One region of the Chelativorans sp. AA-79 genome, then DNA from elsewhere that is predicted to be linked to it. Evidence: predicted binding sites of a transcription regulator. Region 1 holds the regulator's gene; each other region holds the start of a gene.

Region 1 (2,267 bases):
CCATCGGGATTGGGTTGCTGATGACACGGGAACTGCCTGATATCTTCATCAGCGAGGATGCCCGGTTGGTGGGTGTTGGCGGAGAAGGGGGCGTCATCGCTGTCAACCGGAACCGGCCCAACGGTTTCACCATGGAAGACTGGACGCGTTCTCTCAACGCGGAAAGGGTGCTCAAACCGGTAACGGCCGGCGCTCCTGTCGGCGGGCTGCCGGGGAACGCCTTTTCCTGCGGTGACGGACTTTGTGTCGCACAGCACCAAAGCGGAGCGGTGATCGCTCATGCGGAAAGCCCGGAAGTGGCCCGAATCGCCTGCGCGACGGCAACGCTGATCGTGATCGATGACGCGACGGCGGGAAACCCCTGCGGTGCAAACCGGGCGGTTGTCATCACCAAGCGCGAACTCGCGCGAAGGGGCAGCGCTGTCGTCGACATTCGACGCGGCGAAGCCGCTCTTCGCGCCGACATCACCTTCGCGATCGAAGAGCCATACCGACCCTGGCACGCGCACAGGACCTGGTCCAGGGCCGCGCGCGGCCTGCCGCCTTATACAAGGCGGAAAAAGGAGCCCCGGCTGGAGGCACCGCCTCCTCGTGCGTCACAGACCCGGCTCCTGTCAGTCACAGGTCGGGAATAAAGAGGGCGGGTGAATCCTTTTCCGGTCGCTGCTATAGCAACGCTCCATGCCGACGAGATTGAGCCCCGCGGCTCCATTCGCCGGCAGGGGCCCTTCTTTCAGACAGCAGCCGCTCAATAGCGGCGGATGAGGCCGACGAGCCGCCCCTGCACCTTCACGCGGTCAGGGCCAAAGATCCGTGTCTCATAGGCGGGGTTGGCCGCCTCGAGCGCGATCGATGCACCCTTGCGGCGGAAGCGCTTCAGCGTCGCTTCTTCGTCGTCCACGAGCGCCACGACGATATCGCCGGGATTGGCCGTCTGTGTCTGGCGGATAACGACCGTATCGCCGTCGAAAATTCCGGCTTCGACCATTGAATCGCCCTTGACTTCCAGGGCGTAGTGCTCGCCGCCCGTGATCATATCGGGCGGGACGCCGATCGAGTGCGTCCGGTGCTGGATGGCATCGATCGGCACACCCGCGGCGATGCGTCCCATCACCGGAATCGAGACCACACCCGTCTCGTCGTCATTGTTTGCGGCTGGCTTCGGAGCAGGCGCGCCGCGCCCCTGGCCGCCTTCGATGACACTGGGTGAGAATTTGCGCGGCGCCGCGAGCCCGGGAGCGATCGAATCGGGAAGCCTGAGCACCTCCAGAGCGCGTGCCCGGTTGGGCAGGCGGCGGATGAACCCGCGTTCCTCCAATGCTGTGATCAGCCGGTGGATGCCGGATTTGGAGGCCAGGTCGAGCGCCTCCTTCATTTCATCGAAAGAGGGCGGTATGCCGGTCTCCTTGAGACGGGCATGAATGAAAAGCAGCAACTCGTGCTGTTTGCGCGTGAGCATCTTTACCACCCGGAATCAGTCATAAACAAAACCAGAACATACACTATATGTTCGAGTTGTGTTCCGCAACAGTAAAGTGGCTTGGTATAAAAGCCCTTACCGGAGCATCAGCACCGTGCAGGACTCCCCGGCTTCGGCTGCGGGTGCATTCGGTTCGCGGACGACCAGCGCATTGGCCGCGGCGAGCGTGCTCAGCATGGAGGAGTCCTGCGTGTCGAAGGGTGCCGCGGTCAACCCGTCCGCGCTTTCCTCGACCCCCGCGCGCACATAGTCCTGCCTCTCGTCGTTCGCCTTCATCGCCTTGGTGAGGGTGGCCGTCCGCAAGTCGGGCCGGAATGGGCGGCCTGAAAGCCTGGCCACCATCGGGCGCAGGAAAAGATGGGCGCAGACGAGGCTGGAGACCGGATTGCCGGGCAGTCCCAGTACGCGCGCTTCTGCAAAGCGGCCGAACATCAGCGGCTTGCCAGGGCGCATGGCGATTTTCCAGAACGCAAGCTCCATGCCTTCCGCCGTGAGCACCGGCCGCACCAGGTCGTGCTCGCCGACGGACGCGCCGCCCAGCGTCACGATGATATCTGCACGTGCCGAAAGAGCCTTCTGGATCGCCGCAGCGATAGCGTCCTGCCTGTCCGGCACGATGCCGAGGTCCAGCACGCGTGCGCCATCGAGCCCTGCGAGTGCGCCGATGCCGAAATTGTTGGAAGCGACGATCTGGTCGGGACCCGGCACCACCTCCGGCGGCACGAGTTCGTCCCCCGTGGCGATGACGGCGACAAGCGGCCTGCGCACCACCGGCACCCGCGCATGT
Region 2 (2,267 bases), 2.2 Mb from region 1:
TCTTCAACATGACGCATCCGCTCTGGCCGGGCATGCGCGAGCGCCGGTTCGGCCGTATCGTCGTGATCTCCTCCATCAACGGACAGAAGGGGCAGGCCGGCCAGGTGAATTATTCCGCCTCCAAGGCGGGCGAGATCGGCTTCGTCAAGGCGCTGGCCCAGGAAGGCGCGCGCTCCAACATCACGGTCAATACCATCTGCCCCGGCTACGTCGCGACGGACATGGTGATGGCTGTGCCGGAGGCGGTGCGCGAGAAGATCATCGCGCAAATTCCGGTCGGGCGGCTCGGCGAGGCGGCGGAGATCGCGCGCTGCGTCCTCTTCCTCGCCTCCGACGAAGCGGGCTTCATCACCGGTTCCACGCTCACGGCGAATGGCGGGCAGTATATCACCTGAGGCGGCGGTCTCCTTCTTCACGCCGGTGCTGCTGACCCAAATCGGCACGCCATCGTTAACTCCGCGACCGGCAGGACCCGTTCAGCGCTGTGGATAAACTGTGGATTGTCGGTTATCAGGCTGTGGAGGCCACAATATCTTGTGCGGAACAATCCCGGAACGACTTCAAGTCGGTGATTCGTCGCCGGTTCGTTCCGGCTTTGGCCGGTTCGTTAACGCATCCGCGCCTTTTGCGCGGAACGGTTTAACGTGCCATTTAGAAAAGCGAACAATTCCCTAAACTTGTCCCGAGCCCGCAGGCCACTCGTTGCCGGGGACGGACGAAATCTTAACGCCCGAACGCGAATCCGGCGAATTGCGATGAAAGCGGATTCACCATTTAGCGCTTAGAGTAGCTGATTTCCCCAGATGTTGTGTCGAACAAAAAGTGAATCACCCGGAGTCAGTGATTCGTCGCTGATTCGTTCCAGAGTCGTTCCAAAGCTTAACGGAGGCATCATTTTGCCTTTTGCTCCGGCACTTCGATCCTATATGTCTGCGGCGGTGGCGACGGGCCGTCGCTGCGGCGCAGCTCCTGTGCTGACACTCAACAGACCCTAAAGCGGGTGCCGCGAATGAATCTTCAACCGATGAAAAGCGAACGCACCACCTTCGACGGGCGTGGCATCACGGCCGTCCTGGGACCGACGAACACCGGAAAGACCCATCTCGCCATCGAGCGCATGGTCGCCCACGAATCGGGCATCATCGGGCTGCCGCTGCGCCTGCTCGCACGTGAGGTCTACTCCCGCGTGGCCGCCCGCGTGGGTGAGCGGAACGTGGCTCTGATCACCGGCGAGGAGAAGATCATCCCGCCCGGCGCGCGCTATTCGGTCTGCACCGTGGAAGCGATGCCGCGTGCGACCGATGCTGCCTTCGTCGCCATCGACGAGGTGCAGCTCGCCGCCGATCTGGAGCGTGGTCATATTTTCACCGACAGGCTTCTTAATCTGCGCGGACGGCAGGAGACGCTGCTCCTCGGGGCCGCCACAATGCGCGGCATACTGGAACGGCTGCTCAAGGGCATCTCCGTGGTCACGCGTCCGCGCATGTCGGTGCTCACCTATGCCGGCTCCAAGAAGATCACCCGGTTGCCGCGCCGTTCGGCCGTCGTCGCCTTCTTGGCCGACGAGGTCTATGCCATCGGCGAGCTCATTCGGCGCCAGCGGGGTGGCGCCGCCATCGTGCTTGGCGCGCTCAGTCCGCGCACCCGCAACGCGCAGGTCGAGCTCTATCAGTCCGGAGACGTCGACTACCTCGTCGCCACGGACGCGATCGGCATGGGTCTCAATCTCGATGTCGACCATGTCGCCTTCGCCCAGAACCGTAAGTTCGACGGCTTTCAGAATCGCGAGCTGACCGCCGCGGAGCTTGGACAGATCGCCGGTCGTGCCGGCCGCCATGTGCGCGACGGCACGTTCGGCGTCACCGGGCAGGTGGATCCGTTCGCGGATGCCCTGGTGGAGCGCGTCGAGACGCATCAGTTCGAGCCGGTGAAGATGCTCCAGTGGCGCTCGGCCGAAATCGACTTGTCGAGCATCGACGCGCTCAAGGCATCGCTCGAGGCGACACCGCCCGTGGAGGGCCTTACGCGGGCGCTGCCGGCGGCGGACCTGCGCGTGCTCGAGCATCTTTCCAGGGACGACGACGTGCGGACGCTCGCCGCGAACCGCGCCAAGGTGGCGCTTCTGTGGGATGCCTGCGCGCTGCCGGACTATCGCAAGATCGCCCCCGCCCAGCATGCGGAGCTCGTCAGCGCCATCTTCACCGATCTGGCGCGCAGCGGCCATGTGGACGAGGACTACATGGCCGAGCAGGTGGAACGGGCGTCCC
Region 3 (2,267 bases), 2.5 Mb from region 1:
GGGACGAGATCATCGGCGGTTTCGCCGACGCCCACCACGAACAGACCGCATGCTATGCCTCCAGGCATTGGAAGGGGCGCGACAGCCATCTTCTCCTGCGCGCGGGCGGCAGGCCGGTCGCCGGCGCGCGGGCGACGGTCTTCAAGCTCCCCCTCCTCGGCCGCGGACTGGCCTTCGTGCGCTTCGGGCCTTTCTGGCGTGCCGCAGGAAGCGAAGCCGACCCGCGGATCTACCGCGCGGTGGTGGAGGCGCTGGTGCAGGAATATGCCGTTACGCGCGGCCACTGCCTGACGATCCTGCCCCGACCGAGCCCGGTCCACCAGGAGCAGGAATATGCCCTCCTGCGCGAGATGGGCTTCGTGCGCCGGCGCGGGATGCCGGATGCCGAGCGCTACTTCGTCGATCTCTCGCTTTTGGAAGAAGCGCAAATGAAGAGCTTCAGCCAGAACTGGCGCTACAATCTGCGCCGGGCGCTCGGCAACGCGCTGGAAGTCCGCCTTTCCGAGACGCCGCAGGAGGCCGAGGCCTTTGCGAGCCTCTACGAGGAGATGGTCTCGCGAAAGGGCTTCGACAGCGCGACCCCCGTCCATATGACGCGCGCGCTGATGGAGGGACTTCCGCCGGGGCTGCGGCCGAGGCTGGCGCTCGCCTTTCACGAGGGGGAGCTTCTTGCGGGCGCGACGATCGGCCTGTTCGGCGATACGGCCTATTACATGTTCGGGGCCACGTCCGCCGCCGCCCTGCCGCTCAATGCCGGCTACGCGCTGCAGTGGTGGGTGATCGGCTGGCTGAGGGAGCGGGGCGTCAGGTGGTACGATCTCGGCGGCGCCGCACACGAGCCGGGGCTGCGCCACTTCAAGAAGGGCATGGCGGGAAAGAGCGGCCGGATCGTCGTGATGGACGGCGAATATGACCGCTGGGCGAGCCCGATCGGGCGGCTGGCCGCGGACGCGGTGTTCGCTGCCCGCCACGCGCGGCGCAGGATGCGCTACGGCGCAGGCTACGGCCGCCTCGCCAAAGCCTGACCGCCGGTCGCCGGTAGAAGGGTATGTTTTTGTTCGCTTGATGTTCTTGATCTGGTCCAGAGCTTGTGCTTTCATGCCGCATTATCGGCCGGTGGGGGGCCGAAGGGGGCAGGTCGAATGGTTTCGCGTGTGCGTACGATCGCGTTCGAGGGGATAGAGGCTGTTCCCGTCGACGTGCAGGTGATGGTTGCGCCCGGCAAGGTGGGCATCCAGATTGTCGGGCTGGGAGACAAGGCGGTGACGGAAAGCCGCGAGCGCGTGCAGGCCGCGCTGCACGCTTCCGGCCTGTCCATGCCGCCCAAGAAGGTGACGGTCAACCTCGCGCCGGCGGATCTTCCGAAGGAGGGCAGCCACTACGATCTGCCCATCGCGCTCGGCCTGATGGCCGCGCTCGGCGCGATCCCGGCGGATGCGCTGGCGGGCTATGTCGTGCTGGGCGAGCTTGCGCTTGACGGCACGGTGGCGCGGGTGGCGGGCGTGCTGCCCGCCGCGATCGGAGCCAATTCCATGGGCAAGGGCCTGATCTGCCCGCATGATTGCGGGCCGGAAGCCGCCTGGGCGAGCAGCGAGCTCGACATCCTGGCGCCGCGCAGCCTGGTCGCGCTCGCCAACCATTTCCGCGGTACGCAGGTGATGGACCGGCCGGAGCCGGCAATGGGTCCGCCGCCGGGTGCCTTACCGGACCTTGCCGAGATCAAGGGGCAGGAAAGCGCCAAGCGGGCGCTGGAGGTGGCGGCCGCGGGCGGGCACAATCTCCTGATGGTCGGCCCGCCCGGCGCGGGCAAGTCGATGCTGGCGCAGCGGCTGCCCTCCATCCTGCCGCCGCTCTCCCCGCGCGAGCTCCTGGAGGTCTCCATGGTCGCCTCGATCGCCGGGGAGCTCGCCGACGGCCGACTTTCGGACCGGCGGCCCTTCCGTGCGCCACACCACTCCGCTTCCATGGCCGCACTGGTCGGCGGCGGCATGCGCGCGCGTCCGGGCGAGGTCTCGCTCGCCCATCACGGCGTGCTCTTCCTGGACGAATTGCCCGAATTCACGCCGCAGGTGCTCGATTCGCTGCGCCAGCCGCTGGAGACCGGCGAATGCGTGATCGCCCGGGCCAATCACCGCGTGAGTTACCCGGCCGAAATCCAGCTCGTCGCGGCGATGAATCCGTGCCGTTGCGGCATGGCCGGCGAGCCGGGGCATCGCTGCGCGCGGGGCCAGCGCTGCCAGGCGGACTACCAGGCGCGCGTTTCCGGC

Evidence for each region. The regulator LexA, encoded in region 1, represses DNA repair genes until DNA is damaged. The targets are predictions, from matches to a motif close to TGTTCNNNNTGTGTTCNG.
Region 2: a site for LexA is predicted at 858-875, ahead of PVE73_RS02605 (helicase-related protein). Genes of this name have one in related genera too.
Region 3: a site for LexA is predicted at 1,056-1,073, ahead of PVE73_RS25660 (YifB family Mg chelatase-like AAA ATPase). Genes of this name have one in related genera too.

Annotation. Positions count from the first base shown of each region.
Region 1 covers NZ_CP120361.1:2,766,037-2,768,303, forward strand. Annotated here, with positions in the region: gene PVE73_RS13440 (ComEC/Rec2 family competence protein) at 1-635, shown strand, start outside; gene lexA (transcriptional repressor LexA) at 749-1,459, opposite strand; gene glp (gephyrin-like molybdotransferase Glp) at 1,556-2,267, opposite strand, start outside.
Region 2 covers NZ_CP120361.1:525,301-527,567, forward strand. Annotated here, with positions in the region: gene phbB (acetoacetyl-CoA reductase) at 1-395, shown strand, start outside; gene PVE73_RS02605 (helicase-related protein) at 1,025-2,267, shown strand, end outside.
Region 3 covers NZ_CP120361.1:5,262,897-5,265,163, reverse strand. Annotated here, with positions in the region: gene PVE73_RS25665 (GNAT family N-acetyltransferase) at 1-1,025, shown strand, start outside; gene PVE73_RS25660 (YifB family Mg chelatase-like AAA ATPase) at 1,143-2,267, shown strand, end outside.